2 regions of the Pseudonocardia sp. HH130629-09 genome follow, and region 1 is predicted to be linked to the other one. Evidence: predicted binding sites of a transcription regulator. Region 1 holds the regulator's gene; the other holds the start of a gene.
The links. Region 1 encodes LexA, which represses DNA repair genes until DNA is damaged. Its sites were predicted from a motif close to CGAACACGTGTTCG; they were not measured.
Positions count from the first base shown of each region.

Region 2: the regulator LexA is predicted to act here: its motif matches at 2,945-2,958, upstream of uvrA (excinuclease ABC subunit UvrA).

Region 1 covers NZ_CP011868.1:1,316,917-1,323,987, forward strand. Annotated here, with positions in the region: gene dapF (diaminopimelate epimerase) at 1-199, shown strand, start outside; gene hflX (GTPase HflX) at 254-1,744, shown strand; gene XF36_RS05900 (hypothetical protein) at 1,780-2,844, shown strand; gene lexA (transcriptional repressor LexA) at 2,874-3,632, opposite strand; gene XF36_RS31345 (hypothetical protein) at 3,874-4,098, shown strand; gene XF36_RS05915 (hypothetical protein) at 4,262-4,978, shown strand; gene nrdR (transcriptional regulator NrdR) at 5,604-6,095, shown strand; gene XF36_RS05925 (vitamin B12-dependent ribonucleotide reductase) at 6,238-7,071, shown strand, end outside.
Region 2 covers NZ_CP011868.1:3,103,197-3,110,267, forward strand. Annotated here, with positions in the region: gene uvrA (excinuclease ABC subunit UvrA) at 1-2,671, opposite strand, end outside; gene XF36_RS14220 (MBL fold metallo-hydrolase) at 3,039-3,713, shown strand; partial or broken gene XF36_RS14225 (helix-turn-helix domain-containing protein) at 3,723-4,559, opposite strand; gene XF36_RS14230 (DUF2000 domain-containing protein) at 4,610-5,053, shown strand; gene XF36_RS14235 (hypothetical protein) at 5,028-5,327, opposite strand; gene XF36_RS14240 (MFS transporter) at 5,345-6,718, opposite strand; gene XF36_RS14245 (hypothetical protein) at 6,940-7,071, shown strand, end outside.

The DNA of each region.
Region 1 (7,071 bases):
CGTCGCGGCCGCCGTGGCCGCGCTGCGGCACGCCGGGCACACCGCCGGGGACGTGCAGGTCGCCGTTCCGGGCGGGCTGCTGCGGGTGACGGTGGAGGCCGGCACCGACGAGCGGACCGGGCCCACGACGCTGCACGGACCCGCGGTGCTGCTCGCCTCCGGCGAGCTGGACCGCGCGTGGTGGGACGCTCCCGCCTGAGGCTCGCGAATCGGGGCGGACACGAGCCGCGCGACGTGGGAGGATGGGGGCAAGATGACTGATGCCCACACGCACCCCTCCGTGACCCCCTCCACGTCGAACCCGGTTCCGACGGGTGGCGAGCTCGACCTGGAGGAGCGCACGTCGCTGCGCCGGATCCACGGGCTGTCCACCGAGCTCACCGACATCACCGAGGTCGAGTACCGCAAGCTCCAGCTGGAGCGGGTCGTGCTCGTCGGCGTCTGGACCGAGGGCACGGCCGAGCAGGCCGACAACTCGATGACCGAGCTGGCCCGCCTCGCCGAGACCGCCGGTTCCGAGGTGATGGACGGCCTCGTGCAGCGCCGCTCCAGCCCGGACCCGGCCACGTTCATCGGCTCCGGCAAGGTCGAGGAGCTGCTCGGGGTCGTCCGCGCCACCGGCGCCGACACCGTGATCTGCGACGGCGAGCTGTCACCCGGCCAGCTCCGTCAGCTGGAGGAGCGGCTCAAGGTCAAGGTCATCGACCGGACCGCGCTGATCCTCGACATCTTCGCCCAGCACGCCCGCTCCCGGGACGGCAAGGCCCAGGTCGAGCTCGCGCAGCTGTCCTACCTGCTGCCGCGGCTGCGCGGCTGGGGCGAGGCGCTGTCCCGGCAGGTCGGTGGCCGGGCCGCGGGCGGTGTCGGTATCGGTGGCCGTGGCCCCGGTGAGACGAAGATCGAGCTGGACCGGCGCCGCATCCGTGCGCGGATGTCGAAGCTGCGCCGCGAGATCGGTGCGATGCGCCAGGTCCGCGAGACCCAGCGCGGCAGCCGTCGCCGCAACGAGATCCCCTCGGTCGCGATCGTCGGCTACACCAACGCGGGCAAGTCGAGCCTGCTCAACCAGCTCACCGACGCCGGGGTGCTGGTGCAGGACGCGCTGTTCGCGACGCTGGACCCGACCACCCGCAAGGCACAGACGCCCGACGGGCACGACTACACCCTCACCGACACCGTCGGGTTCGTGCGGCACCTGCCGCACCAGCTCGTCGAGGCGTTCCGCTCCACGCTGGAGGAGGCCGCCCGGGCCGACCTGCTGGTGCACGTCGTCGACGGGTCCGACCCGCTGCCCGACGACCAGATCGCCGCGGTCCGGCAGGTGCTCGTCGAGGTGGGGGAGGCCGCGGGCGACACGATGCCCCCCGAGCTGCTCGTGATCAACAAGATCGACGCGGCCGGTGACCTCGCGCTGGCCCGGCTGCGGCACGCCCAGCCGGACGCCGTGTTCGTCTCGGCACACAGCGGCACCGGGATCGACCGGCTCCGCGAGCACATCGCCGAGCGCCTGCCGCGCCCGGACTACGAGGTCGACCTCCTGCTGCCCTACACCGAGGGTGCGCTGGTCGCGCGGCTGCACGACGACGGCGAGATCCTCGCCGAGTCCCACACCGCCGACGGCACCCGGATCCGGGCGCGGGTGAAGCCGGAGCTGGGCACCGCGGTGCTGCCGTTCGCGGTGGCGGGCTCTGCCGTCCCGACCGGGACCGGCGCCGACCTGCCGGCGACGGCAGCGGGCCACTGAGTGGGCGGCCGGGTGGGCCACCGCGTCCGGGGGTCGTGGCCCGTCGCCTGACCACGGTCCTCTGCCTGACCGGTGCGCTCACGGGTGCGGCCGCGCCGCCGCCCGGGGCGCACCCGGTCTGCACCGTCGACGACCCGCGGCTGGCGGAGCTGTCCGGGCTGGTCGCCGAGGGCGCGCCCGGCGGAGCCCCGCAGCGCTACCACGCGATCGTCGACGGCGGGGGGGCCGCGCGGACGTTCACCCTGGACCCGTCTGGCTGCGCGGTCACCGGTACCCGGCAGGCCGACGTCCCGGTCACCGACGTCGAGGACCTCGGGCTCGGACCGGGCGGGGAACTCTGGCTCGCCGACACCGGTGACAACGGGGCACAGCGTGGCTCGGTCAGGCTCGTCGTGCTGCCCCCGGCCGGGCCCCCACGCGTGTACGACCTGGTCCACCCCGACGGTCCGCGCGACGTCGAGGCGCTGCTGGTCGGCGACGACGGCGTGCCCCTGCTGGTCGACAAGACCACCGGGGCCGCCGGGGTGTACCGACCCGACGCACCGCTGCGCGAGGGCGGGGGCCCGGTCCCGCTGCGCCGGGTGGCACAGGTCGTGCTGCCCTGGTCGGGCACCGGCGGCGGGCCGCTCGGGGCCGCCGGGTCCCGCACGATCACCGGCGGCGGGGTCTCACCGGCCGGGGCCGACGGCGGACGCGCCGCCGTGCTGCGGACCTACACCGACGCCTGGGTGTTCCCGCTGCCCGTCGGCGGACCGGCGACGGCCGACGTGCTGGTCGCGGCGCTGGGCGGGGCACCGCTGCCGGTGCCGTTGCCGGACGAGGCCCAGGGCGAGGCGATCGCCCCGGACGGCCGGGGTGCACTGCACTCCGGCAGCGAGGCCCGGGGCCTGACCGCGGCGGCGATCACCGTCGTCCCGGGCGCGGTGCCCGCGGCGACCGGCCCGCAGGCACCCGTCGTGGCCCAGCCCGCCGAGGTGCCGGAGTACCGCACGTACCCGTCGTGGCTGCCCGCCGCGGGCGGGGCCGCGGTGCTCGCAGTGCTGCTGGTGACCGGTGCCGTCGCGATGTCCCTGCACGGACGGCGCCGCCGGTCCCGCTGACCGCGGGAACCGGGCGCCGCTTGAGGAGGTCAGAGGCGGCGCAGGACCGCCACGACGCGGCCGAGGATCGACGCGTCGTCACCCGGGATCGGATCGTAGGCGGCGTTCGCCGGCATCAGCCAGATGTGCCCGTCCTTGCGGCGGAACGTCTTGACCGTCGCCTCGCCGTCGATCATCGCGGCCACGATCTCGCCCTGCTCGGCCACCGGCTGCTGGCGCACGACGACCCAGTCGCCGTCGGTGATCGCGGCGTCGACCATCGAGTCGCCCTTGACGTTGAGCAGGAACAGAGTGCCCTCGCCGACGATCTCACGCGGCAGCGGGAACACGTCCTGCACGGCCTGCTCGGCCAGGATCGGGCCACCGGCGGCGATGTCGCCGATGAGCGGCACGAACGCCGGCGCCGGCCGCGCGGAACGCAGCTCGGCCGTGTCGGCGTCGGAGTCCGACCCGTCGGTGCCGGCGATCTGCTCCGGGCTGCGGACGTCGACCGCGCGGGTGCGGTTCGGGTCGCGCCGGAGGAAGCCCTTGCGCTCCAGGGTCCGGAGCTGGTGGTGCACCGACGAGGTGGACGTGAGGCCCACCGCGTCACCGATCTCGCGGACGCTGGGCGGGTAGCCGTACCGGTCCACCCAGTCCCGGATGACGGCCAGGACCTTCTTCTGCCGCGGGGTCAGGCCGCGGGTGTCGGTCGCGGGGTCGGGGAACTCCCGGACCGTCGCGGATCCCCGGTCCGCGGCGGTGCCGGTCACGCCGGGACCACCGTGTCCGGTGTCGTCCGCTGCCATCGCATTCGCCTCCTCGGGGTACTTACGGCGACGACCCTAGCCGTCGCGGGCCCGTTCGCCAAACATGCGTTCGAAGTCGCCCGGGCGTGTCGTGGATTCCGTCGGGTCGTGGTGGTAGAACATCGCACAGGCGTTCGATCGAACACCGGTTCGATCGTTCTGGTTCGATCGGATGCCGTCCGCGTCGCCGTCCGGCCGCGCGGGGCGACCGGCAGCGGGAGCGGCAGTGGGGGTGGCGATCGTGGACGCAGCGGTCATCGGGGGCATGACGGTCATCGGACGGGCTGCGGTCGGCCCCGCGGCCGACGTGGTGCGGGCGGTCCCGGCACCGGGTCCCGTGCGCCGCGTGGTGGCGGCGGTGAGTGTCCTGCTCGCCTCGGCGGCCGCGGTCGTCGCGCTCGGGGTGGTCGCCGACGTCGCCGCCCACGGCCCGGCCGTGCCGCCCGCGGTCGGCGCGCCACGCTGAGAGCGTCTCCGGCACGGGCGGTGAACTGCGGAGACGCGGTTGTTGTCGGTGTCGGGTGCTACACCGCTCGTACGCCCGTTCGACCGGGCTCAGGGAAGGGCCGGTCGGGAGCGGGGGAGACGAGACCGCCCGGGGGCCGGGTGGTCCGACGGCAGGAGGAGCCATGCGAGAGTTCGACGAGCGGATCCGCGACCACGGCCCGGTCGGCTGCCTGACCGGTGCCCCCGCGCCCGGCACTCCCACCTCGCGCGCCCGGCGCGCCGCCCGGGAGCGGGTGCGGGCCGCGGAGGGTGTGGCCGGTCCGGCCGGTGCCGGCTCGTCGGCCGTCGCGCGCGCCGCGCACCGGTGGGCCGCCCACGGTGCACGGGAGCGCGCACTGACCAAGTCGGTTGCACGGCACCCCGCTGCCCGTTCCCGGCGCGCCACGGCGCCCGGTGTTCCGACGTCCGGTCCGACGGCGCCCGGTCCGACAGTTCCCGGGCGTGCGGCCCGGACCGCGGCACCGGCCGATCCGGCGGTCCCGCGTGGCGTCACCGGTGGTCCGAACGTCGCGGTCCGGACGCCCCGCTGTACCACCTCGGCGCCAGGCTCCACGGCGACCCTGGTGCGGCCCGCCCGGGTCGCGGCGCCGTCCGGTCCGCGGTCGGTGGCCGTGCCGGCGCCGCGCACGGTCCGTCCGCTGGACCGGCGTTGCCTGGTCCCGGCCCGCCCCCGCCCGGCCCGCAGCCGGGTCCGCGGGCGCCTGGAGCGGTTCCTGACCGGGGTCGCGGTGCTGCTGTGCGCCACGACCGCGGTGGTGGCGCTCGGGTTGCTGGGCGACGCGGCGGCGGGCTGGAACGCCCCCGCGGCCGCCGTTCCGTCGGTCGGTGCCGTGCGCTGAGGCGGGTCGGGTCGCGGTGCGGTCCCGGTGGGCCAGGCCCGTGGCACGGAGTGGTGCCGGCGTGCCCGGCCCGGGGTGTGCAGGGGTGCGGTGCCGACGTGTCGGGCTCCCGGGGCGGAGCCGGTCGGGCGTGCCGTGGTGCGGTGCCGGCGCGGCAACCGTGGTCACAGCGGTGGCGGTGCGGTGACGGTGTGGAGCGATCCGGCGCCGTGCCGGCGTCGCATCGGGTGATGGCGTGCGCTGGGCCGGCACGCGGACGTCGGGCGGCGGTCGCCGGGATGTCGCCGGATCGTCGGCGGCGTGCCGCCGGGCGCGTCCGCCGGGCGTGTCCCCGCATCGGGTGCCGCCGGTCGCGGTCCCCGCGGCGCGACGGACGGCGCCGCGCGTGACGTTCCTCGGCGCCACCAGCGCCGATGTCCCCCTCCATGATCGTCGGCGACGAGCCGGTCGCGGAACGTGGTGTGCAAGGCTCGGATCCCGATCGGGCGAAGCTCGGCGCGGCGTGGGCCCCGGGATGGCGGACCCCTAGATGTAGGGGTTACATTGACGTTGTTCCGCCACTGGTTGGGGGGATGGATCACTGCGGAGAGTTTCCGGAACGTTACGGGAGAGGGTGTGAGCGTCCATGCGCTGCCCGTTCTGCCGGCACCCGGACTCCCGCGTGATCGACTCACGGACCGCCGACGACGGGACCTGCACCCGCCGGCGCCGGTCCTGCACCTCGTGCGGACGACGGTTCACCACGGTCGAGGAGGCCGTGCTCGCCGTCGTCAAGCGCAGCGGGGTGACCGAGCCCTTCAGTCGACAGAAGGTCGTCAGCGGGGTTCGGCGGGCGTGCCAGGGCCGGCCGGTCGACGAGGACGACCTGCAGCAGCTCGCCCACCGGGTCGAGGAGACCGTGCGGGCACGCGGGGCGGCGGAGCTTCCCAGCCACGAGGTCGGACTGGCGATCCTCGGGCCGCTGCGTGAGCTCGACGAGGTCGCGTACCTGAGATTTGCGAGCGTTTATCGCTCCTTCTCGTCCATCGAGGACTTCGAGAAGGAGATCGCCGACCTGCGGTCCGCGGCTGCCGGGGAAGCAGCCGACGACGAGGCCGGCCACAACCGGGACGGGTGAGCCGCTCGGCGGCACGGATCCGGCGCGCACCCCCGCGAGGGGGCGACCGGTACCGGCCGTCGTCGCAGGTCGTACCGGAGGGGAAGACCGTCCGCGCACCCCAGCGCGCGGGTGGTACACGGTGACAAGTGCGGAGGCATGCATGACCGAGACCGTCGGGGGCCCGACGACAGACACCGGTGAGAGCGCGGCTATCAAGCCGGCGCGCAGCCGCGGGAAGACCGGCGCCAAGCGCGCGCCCGGCCTGACCGTCCAGCGTGTCTTCACCACCGAAGGGGTCCACCCCTACGAGGAGGTGGAGTGGGAGCGCCGCGACGTCGTCATGACCAACTGGCGCGACGGCACGGTCAACTTCGAGCAGCGCGGCGTCGAGTTCCCGCGCAGCTGGTCGGTCAACGCCACCAACATCGTCACCAGCAAGTACTTCCGCGGTGCGGTGGGCTCGGACACCCGTGAGTCGAGCCTGAAGCAGCTCGTCGAGCGGGTCGTCGGCACCTACAAGCGGGCCGGTCTGGAGCACGGCTACTTCGCCACCGAGGGCGACGCCGAGATCTTCGACCACGAGCTGACCTGGATGCTGATCCACCAGGTGTTCAGCTTCAACTCGCCGGTGTGGTTCAACGTCGGCACCGCCAGCCCGCAGCAGGTCAGCGCCTGCTTCATCCTCTCGGTCGACGACACCATGGAGTCGATCCTGAACTGGTACCGCGAGGAGGGCCTGATCTTCAAGGGCGGCTCCGGTGCCGGCCTGAACCTCTCGCGCATCCGGTCGTCGAAGGAGCTGCTGTCCTCGGGCGGCACCGCCTCGGGCCCGGTCTCGTTCATGCGCGGTGCCGACGCCTCCGCGGGCACCATCAAGTCCGGCGGCGCCACGCGGCGCGCGGCGAAGATGGTCGTCCTCGACGTCGACCACCCCGACATCGAGGAGTTCGTCGAGACCAAGGCCAAGGAGGAGGCCAAGGTCCGCGTCCTGCGC
Region 2 (7,071 bases), 1.8 Mb from region 1:
CGAGGAGCTTGCGGATGTCCTCGAAGTGTAGGCCGGTGGTCGGCTCGTCGAGGATGTAGACGGTGCGGCCGTTGCTGCGCTTCTGCAGCTCGCTGGCGAGCTTGACCCGCTGGGCCTCACCGCCGGACAGCGTCGGCGCAGGCTGCCCGAGCCGGACGTAGCCGAGGCCGACGTCGACCAGGGTCCGCAGGTAGCGGGCGATCGAGGTGATCGGCTCGAAGAACTCGGCGGCCTCCTCGATCGGCATGTCGAGGACGTCGGCGACGGTCTTGCCCTTGTAGTGGACCTCCAGGGTCTCCCGGTTGTACCGGGCGCCCTTGCAGACCTCGCACGGCACGTAGACGTCCGGCAGGAAGTTCATCTCGATCTTGATCGTGCCGTCGCCGGTGCACGCCTCGCAGCGGCCACCCTTGACGTTGAAGGAGAAGCGGCCCTCGGCATAGCCGCGGACCTTCGCCTCGGTGGTCGCGGCGAACAGCTTGCGGACCTTGTCCCACACGCCGGTGTAGGTCGCCGGGTTGGACCGCGGGGTCCGCCCGATCGGCGACTGGTCGACCCGGACGAGCTTGTCGAGCTCGTCGACGCCGTTGATCCGGGTGTGTCTGCCGGGGACCTGGCGGGCGCCGTTGAGCCGGTTCGCCAGCACCGTGGCGAGGATGTCGTTGATCAGCGTCGACTTGCCGGACCCGGAGACCCCGGTGATCGACACCAGGCCGCCGAGCGGGATGTCGACGTCGATGCCGCGCAGGTTGTGCTCCCGCGCGCCGACGATGGTCAGCCTGCGGTCGTGGTCGAGCACCCGCCGCTCGGGCAGCGGGATCGACTTGCGCCCGGACAGGTAGGCGCCGGTCAGCGAGGTGTCGTGCGACTCCAGGTCGGCGATGGTGCCCGAGTGCACGACGCGGCCGCCGTGCTCGCCTGCGCCGGGGCCGATGTCCACCGCCCAGTCCGAGGCGCGGATGGTGTCCTCGTCGTGCTCGACGACGATCAGCGTGTTCCCCAGCTCCTTGAGCCGGGTCAACGTGTCGATCAGCCGCCGGTTGTCGCGCTGGTGCAGCCCGATCGACGGCTCGTCGAGCACGTAGAGGACCCCGACCAGACCGGAGCCGATCTGGGTGGCCAGCCGGATGCGCTGCGCCTCGCCACCGGACAGCGTGCCCGCGGCACGGTCCAGCGACAGGTAGTCCAGCCCGACGTCGAGCAGGAAGCCCAGCCGGGCCTGCACCTCCTTGAGCACCGCACCGGCGATCATCGCCTGCCGGTCGTCGAGCACCATGCCGTTCAGGAACTGTGAGCACTCGGCCACCGACATGTTCGACACCTGCGCGATCGACCGCTCCCCCAGGTCGCGGTGCGGCAGGGTCACCGACAGCACCTCGGGACGCAGCCGGGCGCCGTTGCACGCCGGGCAGGGGATGTCGCGCATGTAGCCCTCGTAGCGCTCCCGCTGCGACTCGGACTCGGTCTGCTCCAGGCGACGCTCGAGGAACGGCATCACGCCCTCGAAGTTGGCGTAGTACGAGCGCTCGCGACCGTAGCAGTTGCGGTAGCGCACGTGGACCTGGTCGTCGCTGCCGTGCAGGACCGCCTTCTGCGCGGCCGCAGGGAGCTTGCGCCAGGGGGTGTCCATCCGGAACCCGACCGCGGTGGCCAGACCGGACAGCAGCCGGCCGAAGTACTCCGCGTTGTGCCCGGACGACCATGGCGCGATGGCGCCGTCGCCGAGGGACAGGTCCGGGTCGGGGACGACCAGCTCCGGGTCGACCTCCTTCTTGATGCCGATGCCGGAGCAGGCCGGGCAGGCGCCGTAGGGCGAGTTGAAGGAGAAGGTGCGGGGCTCGAGGTCGTCGACGGCGAGGGTGTGCCCGTTCGGGCAGGCCATCTTCTCGGAGAAGCGGCGCTCGCGCTGCGGGTCGTCGTCGGGCAGGTCCACGAAGTCCAGCACGACCAGGCCGTCGGCCAGCCGCAGCGCGGTCTCCACCGAGTCGGTGAGGCGCTGCTTGGCCGTCGCCTTCACCGAGAGCCGGTCGACGACGACGGCGATGTCGTGCTTCTCCTGCTTCTTCAGCTTCGGCGGGTCCGACAGCGGGTGGACCGTGCCGTCGACGAGGACGCGCGAGTAGCCCTGGGCCTGCAGGTTCCCGAACAGGTCGACGAACTCGCCCTTGCGGGTCCGCACGACCGGCGCGAGCACCTGGAAGCGGCTGCCCTGCTCCATCTCCAGCACCTGGTCGACGATCTGCTGCGGGGTCTGCTTCTCGATCCGCTCGCCGCAGGTCGGGCAGTGCGGGATGCCGGCGCGCGCGTAGAGCAGCCGTAGGTAGTCGTGGATCTCGGTGATCGTGCCGACCGTCGAGCGCGGGTTGCGGTTGGTCGACTTCTGGTCGATCGAGACCGCCGGGGACAGTCCCTCGATGAAGTCCACGTCGGGCTTGTCCATCTGCCCGAGGAACTGGCGCGCGTACGCCGAGAGGGACTCGACGTAGCGCCGCTGCCCCTCGGCGAAGATGGTGTCGAACGCGAGGCTGGACTTGCCGGACCCGGACAGCCCGGTGAAGACGATCATGCTGTCGCGGGGCAGGTCGATGTCGATGCCCTGCAGGTTGTGCTCGCGCGCGCCGCGCACGACCAGCTTCGGCCCCTCCGGAACCGGCGACGCGCCCGGGGACAGGGCGGTGCCGGCGTCGCGGCGGTCGGTGCTGTGGTCGCTCACGTTGCGCGCCTCCTGGGGTGGCGGTGCCGTCCGGGTCGGACCCGGTTGTGACGCCCGCGGGCTGACGGACATTCCCGGACCGGGCGCCCGTGGCCGGTGAGGTTCGTCCCCTCGTCCGCCGTCGATGCTAGGTGCGACCCCCGACAAGAACCCGGTGAGCGGGGCCCGGCGGTGGTCCGGCGCGGTGGATGCACCTCGGTACGCGCCGGTCGGTCCACCGCGCACGGTACTCGCACGCCTGTTCGATCCGTCAGCGGCCCCGTGCGTGCGACCGGCGGGTTCTCCCCACCGCGGGATGTCGGGACGGGCCGCTACCCTCCCGCTCGTGGACGTCCTGGAGAACTACACCGGTCACACCGAGCCGGGCGGCGCGGCCATCCGCCGCGACCTGGAGCGGCTGAGCATCAGCAAGATCTCGGTCGGCGAGATGGACAACAACGCCTACCTGCTCGTGTGCAAGCAGAGCAACGAGGCGCTGCTGATCGACGCGGCGGCCGAGCCGACCCGCATTGCCGACCTCATCGGCGCCGCGGACGAGCGCCCGGACCTGCGCCACCTGGTCACCACCCACCGCCACGCCGACCACTGGCAGGCGCTGGGCGCGATCGCGGGCATGTTCGAGCCGCGGCTGATCGCCCACCCGCTGGACGCCCCGGAGCTCCCCGCCCCGATGGACGAGTTCGTCGAGCACGGCGACACGATCGCCTTCGGTGAGATCGAGCTGGAGGTCATCCACCTGCGCGGGCACACGCCGGGCTCGGTGGCGCTGCTCTACCGCGGGGAGGACCGGCCGCACCTGTTCACCGGGGACAGCCTGTTCCCTGGCGGTCCGGGCAAGACCTGGTCGGCGGAGGACAACGCGCAGCTGATCAGTGACCTCGAGGAGCGGGTGTTCGACCGGCTCGACGACGACACCTGGTTCTACCCGGGCCACGGTGACGACTCGACGCTCGGGGCGGAGCGGCCGAGCATCCCCGAGTGGCGGTCACGGGGCTGGTGACCCTCGGCGTCACGCCGGGCCGCTGCGGGCGTAGCGGCCGGGCGTGACGCCGACCAGCCGCACGAACCGGCGGTGCAGGTGGGCCTGGTCGTGGAACCCCACCGCCGCGGCGGCCGCGGCCGGCGGCGTCCCGTCCAGCAGCAGTGACCGCGCCCGCTCGACGCGGCGGGCGTCGAGGTAGCGGTGCGGCGGAAGCCCGAAGCGGCGCGAGAAGGTGCGGACCAGGTGGCCGGGGTGGGAGTGCAGCAGGCGCCCGGCCTCGGCGAGGGTCACACCGTCGACGAGCCGGGAGTCGAGCAGGTCCCGCAGCCGGCCGGCCAGGTCCGTCGGCGGCGCCGAGGCGGGCCCGGCGGTCGGGTCCAGGTGCCGGGCGAGACGTTCGGCGACGAGCGCGAGGCGGCTCTCGGCGTGCAGCTCCTCCCCGGCACCGCCAGCGCGCGGTGCATCTCGTCGAGCCCGCGGCGCAGGAGGGGGTCGGCCACCCCCCGGCCGGTCGACCGCGGGGCCGACCAGCCCGTCCGTCCCGGACACGCCCGGGTCGGGGGCGGCGGGGTCGAGGTAGAGGACCCGTTTGCGGAAACCGGAGCCGCCCGCCGCGCGTCCGTCGTGCGCGACCAGCGGCGGCAGCAGCGTCACCGGGGCCTCCTCGGTCCCGTGCGGTCGCCGGTCCAGGTCGTAGCGCACGGCGCCGTCGTCGACGATCAGGACCGTCCACGTGGAGTGCGCGTGCAGCGGGTACCGGTGCCGGACGAAGCGCGCGTGCAGCACCTCCGTGATTCCCGGCACGCGCTGCGGCCGCCAGGCGGTTACGGCCTCGCCCGCCGCCCGCGAACCGGTTCCGGACATGTGCGGAACGTACGAGAGTGCAGGGGTCCTGCCGCCCGAGGATCGACGGCGTGACCGACACCGCCCTGCTCCCCGCCTCCTCCGATCGCCCCGCCACCAAGATCGCCGTCGTGCTGCGTGACGACCTGCTCGGCTGGCAGGTCGCGAACGTGACCGCCTTCCTCGCCGCCGGGGTCGCCGCGGGTGTCCCCGAGCTGATCGGCGAGCCCTACACCGACGCCGACGGCACCGCCTACCTGCCGACCCTCGGTCTGCCGGAGCTCGTGCGCGCCGGGGACGCGACGACGCTCGCGACCTGCCGGGCCCGGGCGGTCGGCCGCGGACTGCCGGTGGCGGTGTTCACCTCCGCGATGTTCGGCACCGGCAACGACCACGACGACCGTGCGGAGGTCGCGGCGGCCCGGGCCGAGGAGCTCGACCTGGTCGGGCTGGCGCTGCACGGGCCGCGCAACGCCGTCGACACGATCCTCAAGGGGACGACGGCCCATCCGTGACGGCCGGTGCGGCCAGCCCGGCGTCGTCGAACAGCTCCCGCCAGCGCGCCGCCGGGAGCCGGTCCAGAGGCCGGTCGGCCGACGCCCACGCCGCGGCGACCGCGTCGGGCAGCAGGTCCGCGCCGACCAGCCCGGCATCGGTGAGCTCGGCGAGCAGCTGCGGCACGCGGTGCCCGCCCACCCGGGCGACGGCGGCGTCCCAGTCGGCGCGGGTGAGCGGGCGGTCGCGGTCGAGCAGCGCGTTGACGGTGATCTCGTACAGGGCCTGGCTCACGCCGCCAGGATGCCCCCTCAGCCCAGCTCCTCCAGCGCGAGCCCGGTGGAGCGCGGGCCGAGCAGGCCGACGTCGAGGCAGAGCAGCACGATGAGCCCCGCGGCGCCGCCGAACACCGCGACCGGACCGGCCGTGGCCAGCAGCGGGACGGCGACGAACGGGAGGAACGCCGACGTCGCGCGGGACAGCGAGTAGGCGATCCCGCCCGCGGTGGAGCGGATCGTCGTCGGGAAGATCTCGGCCTGGTAGATGTGGAACGCGTTGGAGAACACGTTGCTCACCCCGGTCAGCGCGAACCCGGAGCCGACGATCACCAGGGGGGTCGCCCCGGCCGCGAACACGATGCCGAGCACTCCGATCGCCAGCGCCGAGGCGATGATCAGCCACTTCCGTTCGAACCGTTCGACCAGCGGGACGGAGGCGAGCGAGCCCAGCGGGTACCCGGCGAAGCTCAGCGCGGCGTAGCCGAGGGACTCGGTGATGTCGAAGCCCTTGGCCACCAGGACCAGTGGCGCGAGCGTGCCGAAACCGTAGTAGGCGACGGTCTGGAGCACCTGGAAGATCAGGAGCATCACCGTGCGGGTGCGGTAGACCCCGCTGAACGCGATCCGCAGCACCGCGACGGTCGAGCCGGCCCGCGGCTCCCCCGAGTCGGCCGTGGACACCTCCCCCTCGACCGGGGCGCCGGCCCGCCGGGCCACGTCCGCCGCGACGGCGGCGGCCTCCTCGCGCCGCCCGTGGGCGACCAGCCAGCGCGGGGACTCGGGCAGCACGCGGCGCAGCACCAGTACGAAGAACGCGCCCAGCCCCCCGGCGACGAGCAGCCAGCGCCAGCCGTCGACGCCCGCGATGGACTGCGCCGCGACGAGCCGGCCGCCGAGCAGCGCGGCCACCGGCACCCCGAGGAAGCCGACGGTGTACGCCCACGCCGTCCAGCGGCCGCGTACCCGCCGGGGCAGGAACTCGGCCAGGTAGGTGTCGACGAGCACCAGCTCGGCGCCCAGCCCGAGGCCCGCGAGGAAGCGCAGGACGAGGAAGGTCTCCAGGTTCGGCGAGAACGCCGCCGCCACGGAGAACAGCGAGTAGGTGAGCAGGTTCAGCAGGAACACGGTGCGCCTGCCGAACCGGTCGGCCGCGATCGACAGCAGGACCGCGCCGACGAACATCCCGAGGAAGCCCGACGACACCACCGCCGCCTTGCCGGCCGAGCCGAGTGCCCACTCGCGGGCCAGGATCGGGGCCAGCACGCCACCGAGGAACACCTCGTACAGGTCGAAGAACGACCCGATCCCCACCAGGACGACGAGCCGTCGGTGCCATCCCGACAGCGGCAGCGACTCCAGCACCGCCGCGGGTCCGCTCGTGGCCGTCCCGGGCCGGGCCTCCGTCATCGCTGCCCCCTCACCGTCGTTGGCCTTGCTCACCATTGCACATTGCAACGCCGTCGTGCGGTGACCGGTACAGGACGGGCGGCGTCCGGCAGGACCGCCGGGAGCAGCACGACCCACGGTGGCCGTGCACGGACGGTCACCGAGACGAGGCGACCGGCCGCCGTGACTGCCCCGAACGGCCGCTGTCCGGGGATGGTCGGCCCGCTTAGCGTCCCGGACCGATGAGCGCTCCCCACGCCGACGACCGCACCCCCGCGCGCCCGGACGGCCGCCGCAACGGGCATCCGACGACGCTGCTGACCGGCGCCGCGCCCGCCGACGGCCTCCCGGCCCCCGGTACCGCCGCACCCACG